Regions from separate parts of the Bacillus sp. FG16 genome, predicted to be linked through region 1. Evidence: riboswitches for the same ligand, from Rfam matches in the RefSeq annotation. Region 1 holds a riboswitch; each other region holds the start of a gene.
What was found. Region 1 has a riboswitch for thiamine pyrophosphate ahead of thiM (hydroxyethylthiazole kinase). Riboswitches for the same ligand answer to the same signal wherever they lie in the genome.
Positions count from the first base shown of each region.

Region 2: it holds a riboswitch for thiamine pyrophosphate, as region 1 does, so the genes downstream of both, tenA (thiaminase II) here and thiM (hydroxyethylthiazole kinase) in region 1, are expected to answer to the same signal.
Region 3: it holds a riboswitch for thiamine pyrophosphate, as region 1 does, so the genes downstream of both, ACODS7_RS15705 (energy-coupled thiamine transporter ThiT) here and thiM (hydroxyethylthiazole kinase) in region 1, are expected to answer to the same signal.

Region 1 is NZ_JBMDKC010000047.1:25,943-30,985, reverse strand. Features, by position in the region: gene ACODS7_RS17775 (anaerobic C4-dicarboxylate transporter family protein) at 1-1,037, shown strand, start outside; gene thiE (thiamine phosphate synthase) at 1,153-1,812, opposite strand; gene thiM (hydroxyethylthiazole kinase) at 1,827-2,636, opposite strand; TPP riboswitch at 2,709-2,821, opposite strand; gene topB (DNA topoisomerase III) at 3,127-5,043, shown strand, end outside.
Region 2 is NZ_JBMDKC010000076.1:1,553-6,595, reverse strand. Features, by position in the region: gene ACODS7_RS22920 (ABC transporter permease) at 1-744, opposite strand, end outside; gene ACODS7_RS22915 (ABC transporter ATP-binding protein) at 744-1,493, opposite strand; gene tenA (thiaminase II) at 1,462-2,157, opposite strand; TPP riboswitch at 2,243-2,346, opposite strand; TPP riboswitch at 2,407-2,518, opposite strand; gene ACODS7_RS22905 (SH3 domain-containing protein) at 2,788-3,942, shown strand; gene ACODS7_RS22900 (hypothetical protein) at 3,948-4,280, shown strand; gene ACODS7_RS22895 (DUF3965 domain-containing protein) at 4,521-5,043, opposite strand, start outside.
Region 3 is NZ_JBMDKC010000039.1:10,584-15,626, forward strand. Features, by position in the region: gene ACODS7_RS15700 (sensor histidine kinase) at 1-1,008, shown strand, start outside; gene ACODS7_RS15705 (energy-coupled thiamine transporter ThiT) at 1,216-1,887, opposite strand; TPP riboswitch at 1,974-2,075, opposite strand; gene ACODS7_RS15710 (FeoA family protein) at 2,270-2,497, shown strand; gene feoB (ferrous iron transport protein B) at 2,494-4,482, shown strand; gene ACODS7_RS15720 (FeoB-associated Cys-rich membrane protein) at 4,499-4,669, shown strand; gene ACODS7_RS15725 (lipoprotein BA_5634 family protein) at 4,713-5,043, opposite strand, start outside.

The sequences.
Region 1 (5,043 bases):
CAATTGTTACTTATTTATTCACACTATGTGCAGGTACTGGTCACGTTGCCTATTCTGTACTTCCTGTTATTGCAGAAGTCTCTCGTGAATCAGGGATTAGACCGGAACGCCCAATGTCGATTGCCGTAATCGCTTCTCAGCAAGCAATTACAGCTAGTCCGATTTCAGCTGCCACAGTTGCTCTTTTAGCAATGTTCGCTGACTATAAAATTACCTTATTAGATATTTTAAAAGTAAGTATCCCTTCTACTTTCATTGCTTGTATGTTAGCAGCATTCGTTGCTAGTAAGATGGGAAAAGAATTAAATGAAGACCCTGAATACTTAAAACGATTAAACGAAGGAATGATTCCTAAACTTGAAGAGAAAAAAGAATTTGTAGGTGTAAAAGGCGCCAAATTATCAGTTATCCTTTTCCTAGTTGGAACCTTCCTTGTTGTACTTCTTGGTTCATTTGAAGCACTTCGTCCAGGATGGATAGTTGATGGGAAGTTAGCTCGTCTTTCCATGCCGAACACAATTGAGATGGTTATGTTAACTATCGCGGCTCTTATTATTATTTTCTGTAAACCAAATGTAGAAAGCATTGTGTCTGGTAACGTCTTTAAAGCAGGGGCAACAGCAGTTGTTGCTATTTTCGGTATCGCTTGGATGGGAGATACTTTCTTTAACGGAAACTTAAATATGATTCAAGGATCCATTCAGCATTTAGTAACAAGTGCACCTTGGCTATTTGCCATCGCGCTATTCATTCTATCTATTTTACTGTACAGCCAAGCAGCAACAGTACGTGCCTTAATGCCACTTGGACTATCCCTTGGTATTCCACCAGCACTACTGATTGCGATGTTCCCTGCAGTAAACGGATATTTCTTCATTCCAAACTATGGAACAATCGTTGCTGCCATTAACTTTGACCGTACTGGTACAACAGGTATCGGTAAATACGTATTAAATCATAGCTTTATGATTCCAGGTTTAATCGCAACATTTACTTCTATCGGCATTGGAATGCTTTTAATTTCTATTATGTTTTAAAGAAAAAGCACAAACCTTTATTTAAAAAGGTTTGTGCTTTTTTAATCAAACGTTTGTTTAAAATTTGGGGCAGTCCATTTCTCCATGTAGCACTTAAAATACTACACGTCCTTCCCTACAAACTTCTCTTTACTTCTTCAGCTAATTTTCTCGTACTTTCATACGCAGATTCAGCTAAACTAATTGCTGAAATAACTGAAACACCTTCCGCACCCGCCTCTATAACTGCCGCTGTATTTTCAATTGTAATCCCGCCAATACCAACGATTGGCACTGTAATTCCTTGTTCTCTAAAATAAGCTAATCCTTTCGTTCCTTGAACCGCTTTCGTATCTTTTTTCGTACTCGTTGGGAAAATAGGTCCAACGCCTAAATAATCTGCTCCATGTTCGATTGCAAAGCGTGCTTCTTCAATTGTATGAGCAGATACACCGATAATTTTATCTCCCATTTTTTCACGAACAGATGTAATTCCTTCATCATCTTGTCCTACATGAACACCATCTGCATCTAATTCAATGGCTAATTCTACATCATCATTTACAATGAAAGGAACACTATATTCCTTACAAAGAGTCTGCAATTCTTTTGCAAAACGCACTCTATCCTCTCCAATTAAAGAACCTTCCCCCTTTTCACGAAATTGAAAAAGTGTCACTCCACCATCTAACGCTTCTTTCAATACAGTTAAAGGATCCTTCGTGCAGTTATTGCTTCCCATAATAAAATACACTTGTAATAGGTTAGACATTTTCTTTGTTTCAATGCGCATCATGTGTTTCATCCCCCTTACTCTAACTCCTCAATCTTCCCATACTTCTCCATATCAGCTGAAGTTGTATTCGCTAATTGATTTAAAAATTCAATTTGGAAACTACCTGGCCCTTTTTCTACTGTTTTAGCAGCTGCCAGTTCTGCAGCTACACCATAAAACGTTAATGCGGCTACTGCTGCTTTTACATAATCTTTTTCAACTGCTACAAATGCTCCTATTACCGAAGTTAGTAAACACCCTGTTCCCGTAACTTTTGTTAAAATAGGATGACCATTTCGAATAAGAACAGTTCGCTCTCCATCTGTAACAACATCTTCTTTTCCAGTAATGACCGCAACTGTATTTAGTTCATCTGCTGCCTGCCTTGCAATACTTACAACATTTCCATTTCCAGTACCAGCGTCTACCCCTTTAATTTCCCATTTCTCATTAATAACGTTTGCTATTTCAGCCGCATTTCCGCGGATAATTGCTAAATCGATTTCAGCCGGAATATGTCTCGCAACTTCTGTTCGATACGAAGTTGCTCCTGCACCAACTGGATCAAATAGTACTGGCACATTGTTCACATTTGCTGATTTACCAGCGAGTAACATCGCTTCTACTTCCTCAGGACGAAGTGTCCCCATATTTAATACTAACGCTCCAGCAATGCTAGCCATTTCTGCTACTTCCTCTTTTGCATACGCCATTACAGGCGATGCCCCAAGTGCCAACAAACCGTTAGCAGTAAAATTTGTTACAACAACATTTGTAATATTATGAACTAACGGATTAGATTCTCTCACCAAATCCACTACTTTACTAATTTCTTTCATATTCATCCTTTTCATCTCCTAACTATAATGATGGGAGATACACAAAAAGACACTTTGCGCGTACGCAAAGTGCCTGAACATGTGCTTTTACACTCTCCCTACGCTGGCATTATCCAACAGGTTCAAATGGTCAATGACGGACTAGTAGTCATCCTCTCAGTTTGTATCCACAAACTCCCATGTGTTTCTTATTCATCTACTTCAAAGTCTACTCTTATTCTAGTAAAATAACAAGTTCTTTACTTTTCTATTTAATATAGGAGCAACTGATAAAGTGAAGGCTTTTACGGGCAGTTGTTCCCCCACCTAACTTATTTGCTTTCGTTGAATTTTGAGGTGGGGATCTTACTGCCCGTTAATGCGGGATAAAGTGAAACTTTAATCAGTGGGGGTTTTGTTCATTCCATTAAAAACAGCTCAAATATGGAGCGAAACTGAATCTCAAGAAGATGTATGCTATATTTAACTTATGGAAATTTGAAAGGATGTTTTTAATATGTCAAAAAGCGTTGTAATCGCTGAAAAACCTTCCGTTGCACGAGATATTGCTCGTGTACTGAAGTGTGATAAAAAAGGAAACGGCTATCTTGAGGGTAGTAAATATATTGTAACTTGGGCTTTAGGTCATCTCGTTACATTAGCAGATCCAGAAAGCTATGATGTGAAATATAAACAGTGGAATTTAGAAGATTTACCGATGCTACCGGAGCGTTTGAAATTAACGGTTATTAAACAAACTGGTAAACAATTTAATGCTGTAAAAAGTCAGCTACTTAGAAAAGATGTAAATGAAATTATTGTAGCAACAGACGCTGGACGTGAAGGGGAATTAGTCGCACGCTGGATTATCGATAAAGTTAAGCTAAATAAACCAATCAAACGTTTATGGATTTCTTCTGTAACCGATAAAGCAATTAAAGATGGTTTTGCAAATTTAAAACCAGGTAAAGCCTATGACAATTTATACGCTTCAGCAGTTGCACGTTCAGAAGCTGACTGGTATATCGGTCTTAATGCAACTCGCGCTTTAACAACTCGCTTTAATGCCCAGTTAAATTGCGGCCGTGTGCAAACTCCTACTGTTGCTATGATCGCTAGTCGTGAGGATGAAATAAAGAACTTCAAAGCACAAACTTACTACGGCATCGAAGCTCAAACAATGGAGAAACTCAAACTTACTTGGCAAGATACAAATGGCAATAGCCGTAGTTTTAATAAAGAAAAAATTGATGGTATTGTAAAAAGTTTAGATAAACAAAATGCTACTGTTGTGGAAATTGATAAGAAACAGAAGAAATCATTCTCTCCTGGTCTTTACGATTTAACTGAATTGCAACGTGATGCAAATAAAAAGTTCGGTTACTCTGCCAAAGAAACATTAAATATTATGCAGAAATTGTATGAACAGCATAAAGTGCTAACGTACCCTCGTACAGATTCACGCTACATTTCATCTGATATCGTTGGAACACTTCCAGAACGTCTAAAAGCATGTGGTGTTGGAGAATACCGTCCCTTCGCACATAAAGTATTACAAAAGCCTATCAAACCTAACAAATCATTTGTTGATGATAGTAAAGTAAGCGATCATCATGCGATTATTCCAACAGAAGGATACGTTAACTTCTCAGCATTCACAGATAAAGAACGCAAAATTTATGATTTAGTTGTAAAACGTTTCTTAGCTGTTTTATTCCCAGCATTCGAATACGAGCAACTAACATTACGTACTAAAGTTGGTAGTGAAACGTTCATTGCACGCGGAAAAACAATTTTACATGCTGGTTGGAAGGAAGTATACGAAAATCGATTTGAAGACGATGATGTAACTGATGACGTAAAGGAGCAGCTTCTACCTCGCATTGAAAAGGGCGATACATTAACTGTAAAGTTAATTATGCAAACATCAGGTCAAACGAAAGCACCTGCACGCTTTAATGAAGCAACTTTACTTTCAGCAATGGAGAATCCTACAAAATATATGGATACTCAAAATAAACAACTTGCTGATACGTTAAAGTCAACTGGTGGATTAGGTACTGTAGCGACACGTGCAGATATTATCGACAAACTTTTCAACTCTTTCTTAATTGAAAAACGTGGTAAAGATATTCACATTACATCAAAAGGTCGTCAATTACTTGATTTAGTACCAGAAGAATTAAAATCACCTACACTAACTGGTGAGTGGGAACAAAAACTTGAGGCAATTGCAAAAGGAAAACTCAAGAAAGAAGTATTCATTTCGGAAATGAAGAACTATACGAAAGAAATTGTTTCTGAAATTAAATCGAGTGATAAAAAATATAAACATGACAACATTTCAACGAAGTCTTGTCCAGACTGCGGCAAACCAATGCTAGAAGTAAACGGCAAAAAGGGAAAAATGCTCGTATGCCAAGATCGTGAATGT
Region 2 (5,043 bases), on a different contig from region 1:
CTTCCTCCAACTAATGAATTTCTTTTCTAATATGGAAATAAGTACGACGAAGAAAATAGCTAATAATGATAACAATACAATGGGTGCAAATACGCCAGCTCCATCTAACTGCGTCATCATTCTCTTACTGAAATATCCAAGTCCAGCTTGTGCACCGAGCCATTCTCCAATTGCTGCTCCGATAACACTAAGCGGAACTGCAATTTTTAAAGCTGAGAAAAAATAAGGAAGAGCAGACGGCAACTTTAGTTTAAGAAAAATATCTCTTTTCGTTGCTCCATATGTAACTAAGAGCTCCTCCCATTCTTTTTTCGTACTACGCAGTCCATCATATGTATTGACCGCAATCGGGAAAAACGTAATTAAAACTGTGACAACAACCTTACTCCAGATTGTGTATCCAAACCATAAAACAAATAACGGAGCAAGCGCAGTAATCGGAATCGTTTGTGAAGCAACTAATAATGGATAAAATGCTCTTTCCATCCATGTACTCGCATTCATTAACATCGCTAGCCCTACACCTAATACGATAGAAATCACAACACCTATTAAAACGACGTATAACGTTGCAGGTAAATGAACCGTAAATAATATGTCTTTTAGTTTCCATATCTTCATTACAATCGCAGACGGTGACGGTAAAATATACATCTCATCTACAATTCTTGCTCCTATTTCCCACACAGCAAGTAAAATACTAGAAAGTGTAATAGCAGGAACTAATTCTTTCAATCGGTTCATCACACAAGTACCTGCCTTTGTAACATACTAAGAAGCTCATCTTTCAGCGCTAACACTTCCGGTTTATATAAATCTTTTCGTGTTCTGTTATGATCAAGCGGTACAATCCGCTCAGTCAAAGTCGTTATCGGCTGCTGTTCCACTACTAAAACTCGGTTCGAAAGAAATAACGCTTCTTCAACATCATGAGTAATGAATAAAATTGTTTTTTCCCACTCTTGCCATTGTTCAAACAACCATTCTTGTAAAGAGGCCTTCGTTAAAGCATCTAACGCGCTAAACGGTTCATCTAATAACAATATCTCCCCGCCCGTTAATAAAGTTCGGATAAAAGATACGCGTTGCCTCATACCACCAGATAAATCTTTCGGATGTTTTGTCTCATATCCTTGTAAACCAAATTTATATAACAGTTCCTTTGCCTTTACTTGTGCTTCTTTCTTCTGTACACCTTGGCACTCTAGCGGCAAGGCGGCATTCTCAATAATTGTTCTCCACGGCAAAAGCATATCTTTTTGCGGCATATACCCTACAGGATGGTGCTTTGTTTCTGTCAGTTCTATCTGTCCAGTACTTACCTTCTCTAGGCCTGTAATAAGGCGAAATAAAGTACTTTTCCCACATCCACTCGGTCCGATAATACTGACAAACTCTTTCTCATGTATAGAAGCATTTAATTCATGGATGATTGGTTTCTCATCGTAATGAAAAGAAACATTATGAAACTGTAGTATGTTCTTGCTCCTCAAATCCCCACATCTCCTTACGATAGGACATATCCCAGAATAAATATTCAAATCGACTGGAATATAAGAAAATCTCCTCTAATCTATCTAGTTCTTTCTCAGACTTTCCAACTGCCATTTCATTTAATAAATCTATTAACCAAATACAAAGATTACCGTATTCTTCCGAACTATATCCTTGAATCCACTCACCAAAAAACTCATGATCTCTTGCTCCAGGAATATCATTTAAACGCTTTCCAATTTCCCAGTAGCTCCACATACAAGGAAGAAGCGCTGCTATTAATTCCGCAAGTGTGCCATTTTGAGATACAGACATCATGTAATTTGTATAAGCTAAATTTTTAGCAGATGGTTTCGCAGACTCTATCTCCTCTATAGAAATTCCAAGTCTTTTTGCATATTGTTTATGGATTGTCATTTCGCCATTTAATATTCCATCAATTTGTTCAGCGAACTTTCCCATTACTTGTGGATTCGTTGCTTTTACAACACCAATCGCATATAACTTTGCATAATCTAGCAGATATAAATAATCTTGAATAATATAATACTGGAATTTATCTTTTTCTAACGTGCCATCTCCCATACCCACTACAAACGGATGATTATGACTCATCTCCCAAACTGGTTGCACAGTTTCTAATAATCTATCGCAAAATTTCATTTCTCTATCCCCTTTCAATATATGTATCTAAATAAAAAACCACTTCTATATATAAGAAGTGGTTACAGCAAATAAAATTATACATTTATTCGATGTTCCACTTCCCTTCGCTAGTATTACCTAGATCAGGTGTTATAAGGGTTAAGGATTATTCCTCTCTCAGCAAATCAAGCACCCCTAGTGGTTTCAATATGAAATTTTCAAATAAAAAAGCCCCGTTTCTATACGCAAAGAAACGGGGACTCATTGTTAGTGTCCGAATTGCTTCCCTACGCTAGCATAATCTAGATCAGGTAATAAAAAGGATCAAAGGCTTACGGCCTACTCTCAGCTGGCAACACCAGCTCTCCTAGCAAACTATAAAATTATCACTGTCAGTATAACACCCTAATAAGACATCATCAACTGTTTTAATTTTCTTAATTATCAACAAAATATTGAAGTTATAAAATACATACATTCTATTTTAGAAAATAAAACCCCAATTAATTGTATAAAAAGGAATCATTATCCTCAAAAAATTTATTTTTATATTGATTTCATATTACATTTATGTGAATACACCCACTATATTATATCTTTATACTATAATAAAATTACAACTATACAACTAGAGGAGGTCTCTATTCCATGAATATGAAAGCTACTGCTTTAACAGCAACTACTGTAGCGATTGCTTCTTTACTTCCTTCTATGGGTGAAACAAATGTACAAAAAGCAAACGCTGAACAATTATCTAATATTAAAACTGGGTATGTCAAAGTCGATCAAGTAGCATTACATACAAAAGATAACGTAAAAAGCACATCAATTGATACAATTCGCTTTAATACAAAAGTGAACATCCTTGAAACAACTAATGGTTGGTATAAAGTATCTGTTCATAATAAAGTAGGTTATGTACAAAAAGATGCTATTTTACTAAAAAACAAACTTCAATCTAATGATCAATACATCGTCAATGCTAATGCATTAAACGTTCGCTCTGAACCTAATTTAGAATCTTCCATTTTAGATGTATTACCAAATGGCAAGTTCATTACCGTTCAAGAAGATCAAGGCGAATGGTATAAAATATCACACAATGGCCAAACAGGTTACGTACAAAAAGCATTCGTTTCTAATGGTTCACAGCCCTTAGTAAAAGGAATCACCGTTCAAAATAATACAAAATATACTGTTGCAACACCTAATCTGAATGTACGTAGCAACACTAGTACAAGTAGCGCTCTACTCGGTTCATTACAAAACGGTACACAAGTACAAGTAGTAGAAACTGTAGGAACTTGGTATAAAATTCGTTTTGGCACAGGATACGGATATGTAGCAAAACACTATGTAGTACAAAATCAACCACAAGCTAAAACAGAGCAACCTTCATCTATTCCAGCTGCTTTCAAATTCCCTGCTCAAGGAAGAATTAGCTCAACCTTTGATATACGCTGGGAACAAATGCATTATGGTATAGATATTGCCGCTCCAGGGAACGTCTCTATCCAAGCTGCTGCTGCAGGTAAAGTTGTGAAATCTTATTATTCAGCTAGCTATGGAAATGTTGTGTTCATTGCGCATCAAATCAATGGGAAATTATATACAACTGTTTATGCCCATATGAAGGATCGCACTGTACAAACTGGTGATCAAGTACAAACTGGACAATTAGTAGGTCATATGGGAAACACAGGTCATTCATACGGGCAACATCTTCATTTTGAATTACATAATGGAGAATGGAATTTTGAAAAAACAAATGCAGTAAATCCACTGCCATATTTAGTTAGGTAAATTGTATGCCACGCAATATACCTCTTATAATTGAATACGTAGCCTTTTTAGGTTTAATCTGTTGTTTAATCATTTACAATACAAACATTGTATTTTTATCTATTATTATTGCTTTTGTTGCATTAGAAATTATGATGGAATCATTTCAAGTACAACTAAAACAAAAAATTGCCCATATTTATAATGCTATTTTTCTTTTGAGTGCTCTCATAACAAATATAATTAGTAATGGCTTTTATTTATCTACTGTATTTCCAATATTCTTTATGGCTGTTTTGTTATTTGTAGCTAGATATATTAATGTCCCTTATAACCAAAAACAAAAACAAGAAGCTTAGAAAGAGGAGACACTGTGTACCAATCTTTCAAAGATACTCCAATAAAATACATATTGAATTTGTATGAAAAAGCTAATACTTTTTTTGGTATACAAGGAAGTTACACCGCACAACTTCTCCTATATGGAATGTTGTTTCTTGTCTTAATCACTTTCTCCTTGTTTTACTAACAAAAAAGGATCTCACATAAACCGGAGATCCTTTTTAATTTATATTAATTTTTCATATCGAAAATATTGTTTATCCACAAGCATATTTTTCATAAATAAAGCTCAAATTATATTTTTTCTCTAAGCTCATTCGTTGTTCATCATCGCACCAATAGAAAAGAATATCATGAATCGTTGCGTAACGCTTATTTTTAAGAAATAGCCTAAAGAATGATGGTAAACAATCATGTAATTGTATAAATATATAATTGCGTAGTGTTTCTTCTTTATATTCAATGCCCTTACAAATATACAGTAACTCTTCACAATAATATGCATGCTGTGGAACTTGTATCATTTCGAAAAATGGCACATAAGATAGTAGCTTTCCAATAAAATGACCATATCGATCCATTACTCCTATCGTCATATGCTCCATCATTTCTTTCATCACATATAAATAATCATCTACATGAGTTGTCTTTAACGGGTCTAAGCGATCGGAAATTTGAGATAATACAGCTCTTTGACATGCTAAAACTGCCTGACTAGGCCCATAATATGATAGGAAATCTGTACACTTGCGATATTTCCGTAATAAATCATGTGTATAT
Region 3 (5,043 bases), on a different contig from region 1:
AAAGATGGATCAGTAACATATATTTATGCGATGGCTTCTTTACAGCCCGTAGATGAAGCTGTACAAATGGTGCAAGATTATTACATCTATATCATTGCATTTGTAGTCGTTCTTATTTTTTTAGCTTCGTTTTATTATTCAAAACAAATTGCAAAACCGTTATTAAAAATAAATGATACGACGAAGAAAATAGCACAATTAGATTTTACAGAAAAAATACCGATTACTTCAAAAGATGAAATTGGAGATTTATCGAAAAATATTAATGTGCTATCAAATAAACTCCATTCGCATATTGGGCAGTTAGAAGAAGATATTGAAAAGGAAAGAAAGTTAGAAAAGACGCGAAAAGAATTCATTTCTGGTGTTTCACATGAATTAAAAACACCGCTAAGTATTATGAAAAGCTGTATTTCTATTTTAAAAGACGGGGTAGCTGAGCATAAAAAGGATTATTATTTTCAGGCGATGGAGAGAGAAGTAGACAAAATGGATACGTTAATTTTGGATATGCTTGAGTTAGCTAAATTTGAATCTGGTACATATAAAATGAAAAAGGCTTCGTTTTATATTGATACAGTAATTGAAGACATATGTGAACATCTATCTGTGGAAATAGAGAAAAAAGAGCTTCGTATTCATAAAAATATATGTTCATTTGAAGTGATTGCAAATCAAGGCCGGATTGAACAAGTCATCGTGAATTTCATTACGAATGCCATACGTTATACACCAAATAAAGAAGATATTATTATTTCTACAATAGATGAGAAGGATCGTATAAAAGTGTGCATTGAAAATAAAGGTACTCACATTGAAGAAGAACAATTAGATAAAATTTGGGATCGTTTTTATCGAGTGGATACAGCTCGTCAGCGTTCACAAGGTGGGACGGGGCTTGGGCTTGCCATTTCAAAGAATATTTTAGAACTACATGATGCTGAATATGGGGCAGGAAATACAGAAGATGGTGTGTTATTTTATTTCTATTTACCGAAAAAAGCGTAGAAAATATGATCTACGTTTTTTTAAATTATTTTCATATTATCTTTACCTAATCTTTATTTTTAATCAGTATAATTTGTTTAGAATATGAGGTTATGTAAGGAGTCGATGAACCGTGCATAGCAATTGGCTAAGTATAATGGTATTTATTTTCTTTTGCGCATTTATTGTATTTTTAATTAATATTACGATATGAAAAAAGAGCGCTCATTAAGCGCCCTTTTTTTGTGTATTCATTTGATAAGCACTGATGCTTTTGAATAAGCGTGGTGAAGTGATAAATAAAAATATAAGTAAAACGGTACATAGAATATAGGAACCAATCATTGTACTACCGTTAAATATTAAAGAATATAGGAAAGCCGACTGGCCTTTTGGTGCATATTGTCCCCAGAAAATGATACCAGCGATAAAGTGACAGAAGTAACGAGCTAGACTACCGATAAAAGTAGCGACGATAATGTATCCAATTACTTTCTTTCCTTGGTTTTGTTTTGATGAAGGTTTGTCTTTACGGCTACCTAAATTTGATTGCTCTTCGCTATTATTATTGGAAGTTAAAAGTGCTTTTTGAATTGGACGATAGAATAACCCAGCAAATCCAATGAATGCGAAAGCAACGAAGTATTCAATTAGTACTTGAATTGGTGTGACGATAATGGCATCGCCTACGACAATTTGTAATAATCCCCAAATTAAGCCTCCTAAGAAAGCCATTTTGAAGCCCCAGCGGTATGCGATAATAAAAATAGGAATCATAGCAAATGAAATGGAACCGCCTGTTGCTGATATTTTGATTGAAAGTGGTAAAATATCGATGACCAAGGCGAAGGCTGCAAGAATAGCAGATTCGATCATCGCTTGTAAATTGGTGTTACGCATGTTGTCTCCCCCTAAATCCAAGTTGTACAAAAAAGAATAGATATCATAGGAGGATACGAAATACGTAAATAAAAATGAGGTATGTATTTCGGACGTTTGCACAATCCCTGCGTTAGCATTAACTAACAGGTTCGAAGGGTCGGAACGAAGTGTTCCCTCTCAGCGGCATGGCTCCCCCAGTGATAACGAGATTCTTTATTTGCTATTGTTTATTGTAAGCGAAATGGATGAGAATGGCAAACAAATGCTGTATGACAATAATTGAAATAGAATTGTAGCGAAATGTTAATAAATATGAAGCAAAAGGGTATAGTACAAGAGAAATTGGGTGTGGTATAATTTTTTTGAAAATAATTATCATTCTCTTCTGAGGGGGAAGGTTATGAGCTTAGTAGATATTAAAATTGGAGAGAAAGTGTTAGTAAAAAGTATTCAGTCTTTAGATCAGCTATTAAAGCGTAGACTAGCTGCTTTCGGTCTTGCGGAAGGAAGCGAACTTCGCTTGAAACAGAAAGCGATGTTCAAAGGTCCTTGTACATTGGAGTGTCGTGGACAGTTAATTAGTATTCGTCATTGTGACGCGAAAATGATAAAGGTGGAATTAGCGTGAATAAGGTAGCTTTGCTAGGGAATCCGAATACAGGGAAGACATCATTATTTAATGCACTTACTGGTTCTTATGAATACGTAGGAAACTGGAGCGGTGTAACAGTAGAAAAAAAGGTTGGTAAATTAAAAGATAGACAAGGAACATTAATTGATTTACCAGGTGTGTATGATTTAAATCCAGTTTCACGTGATGAAGGTGTTGTAACAAACTTTCTATTAACAGAAGAATTTAATCATATGTTAAATATCGTAGATTCTTCGCAATTTGAGAGAAATATGCATTTAACGTTGCAATTACTTGAATTTGGTAAGCCGGTCTCAATTGGTTTAAATATGGTTGATGTGGCGAAGCAAAGAGGAATTGTCATTGATGTAAAACGATTATCAGAACTATTAGGTGTAACAGTCGTTCCTGTCGTTGCAAGAAGTGGAAAAGGTTGTGAAGAACTACTTACGACTCTTAAAGAAAATGACAAAAAAGAGAAAAAGCCATTCCTTATTTCATATGGTGTACAAATGGATGAAGGAATTGGAGAAGTAATTGCTCTTTTAGAGACAGTGAATTACGAGCATCCGAGATGGTTAGCTCTTCAATTTTTAAGTAATAACGAAGTAGTAGAAAAAGAAATGAAAGCATTACCAATTTATAAGGAACTCATAGCCATTCGATCTCGCTTAGAAGGAAAACTTGATTGTACGTTAGAAGAGCACATTTACAAAACTCGTGAAGCGTATATTGAAAAGTTAAAAACAAATGTTATGAAGCATGAGAAAGAAGGAAAAATTCCTTTTTCAGAAAAAATTGATAGATTAATTACACATAAAATTTTAGGACTTCCAATCTTTTTAGCAGTTATGTTTTTTATTTTTCAGGTTACGTTTACGTGGATTGGTACACCTTTATCGGATATGTTAGATGAGTTTTTTGGTGGTCAGCTTACGGATTGGGTGACGGCTGGACTTACAAGTATTGGAGCTTCTGATTTTATTCAAGCACTCGTTACAGAAGGTATTATTGCCGGTGTTGGTGCTGTATTAGTATTCGTACCACAAATCTTTGCACTATTCTTTTTCATTTCATTATTAGAAGACTCAGGATATATGGCGCGAATTGCAGTTGTTATGGATAGAATTATGGAGTTTTTCGGCTTAAACGGAAAAGCTTTTATTCCGATGATTATCGGTTTTGGATGTAACGTTCCAGGTATTATGGCAGCGAGAACGATTGAACAGGAGAAAGAGCGCTTACTTACAATTTTAGTAACACCGTTTATGTCTTGTTCAGCACGATTACCTGTATATGCATTATTTGCGGGCGTATTCTTCCCGCATAGTCAGGCGACTGTTGTATTTTCTTTATATGTTGCAGGGATTGTTCTTGCGTTATTAGTTACAAAAATTATGTCTCTTACGATTTTAAAAGCGGAAAAATCTATTTTTGTTATTGAACTACCGCCTTATCGTGTGCCACAAGCGAAAACGTTATGGCTGAGCACGTGGGAGAAAGGAAAGGGATTTGTTCGTAAAGCTGGTACATTCATCTTTGGTGGTTCGGTTGTTATTTGGTTATTAAATTATGCAGGTCCATCAGGATTTGGCGTTGATATGGGAGATAGCTACTTAGCGATGATTGGTGGATTTATCGCACCATTATTTGCACCGCTCGGCTTTGGAACGTGGCAAGCTGCGGCATCCCTTTTAACAGGATTTTTAGCGAAAGAAGTTGTCGTTTCTACAATGGCAATTATTTATGCGGTTAAAGAAGATGTGCTTGGAAATGTAATGGGAGCACATTATACAGCATTATCAGCTTATGCATTTATGTTCTTTATTTTATTATATGTTCCGTGTTTAGCGACCGTAGCTGTTATTAAACGTGAAACAGGATCAGCGAAATGGACGATTTTCTCAGTCGTGTATCCACTCGTAGTTGCTTATGTATTAACGCTCATTATATACCAAGTTGGATCCCTACTCGGATTCTAGAAGGAGATGTATTGTGATGATGGTCAATATTATAATTGGAGCTATCATTTTTGGTTATGCAGCATATACGTTAGTTAATTTTGTAAAGAGAAGTAAAAAAGGAAAATGCGCGGCATGTTCTTTAAATAAGTCATGTCAGTCGCAAACTTGTAGCCCGGATATGGAGCAAATTGCTCATAATAAATAGAAAAAAGCTTTGCGAATTTCGCAAAGCTTTTTTGTTTTACTTTTTACTTTTTAATTTTTACAAGTTGAGAAGCTTCTACGCCTTTGTAACCAGGGAATTCTTTACTCGGGTCTTTATCAAATTTTAATACACCTACAGATTTTTCATCACCTTTTACATTGCTGTAAGTTGCGTCATCGACAATCGCATACATATCTGTATATGCACGTCCACTTCCGATAATTGTGTTGCCTTCATATTTTAATTTCGCTCCATCAAGTGTAGCATTTTCTACTTTCTCTTTTGCAAATAATACACCTTGTTCTGTTGTTACAGCTGGTAATTTATCAAGTGGCTTCGTGTTGTCTTTTTCATCAACTTTGCTAAGTAACTCT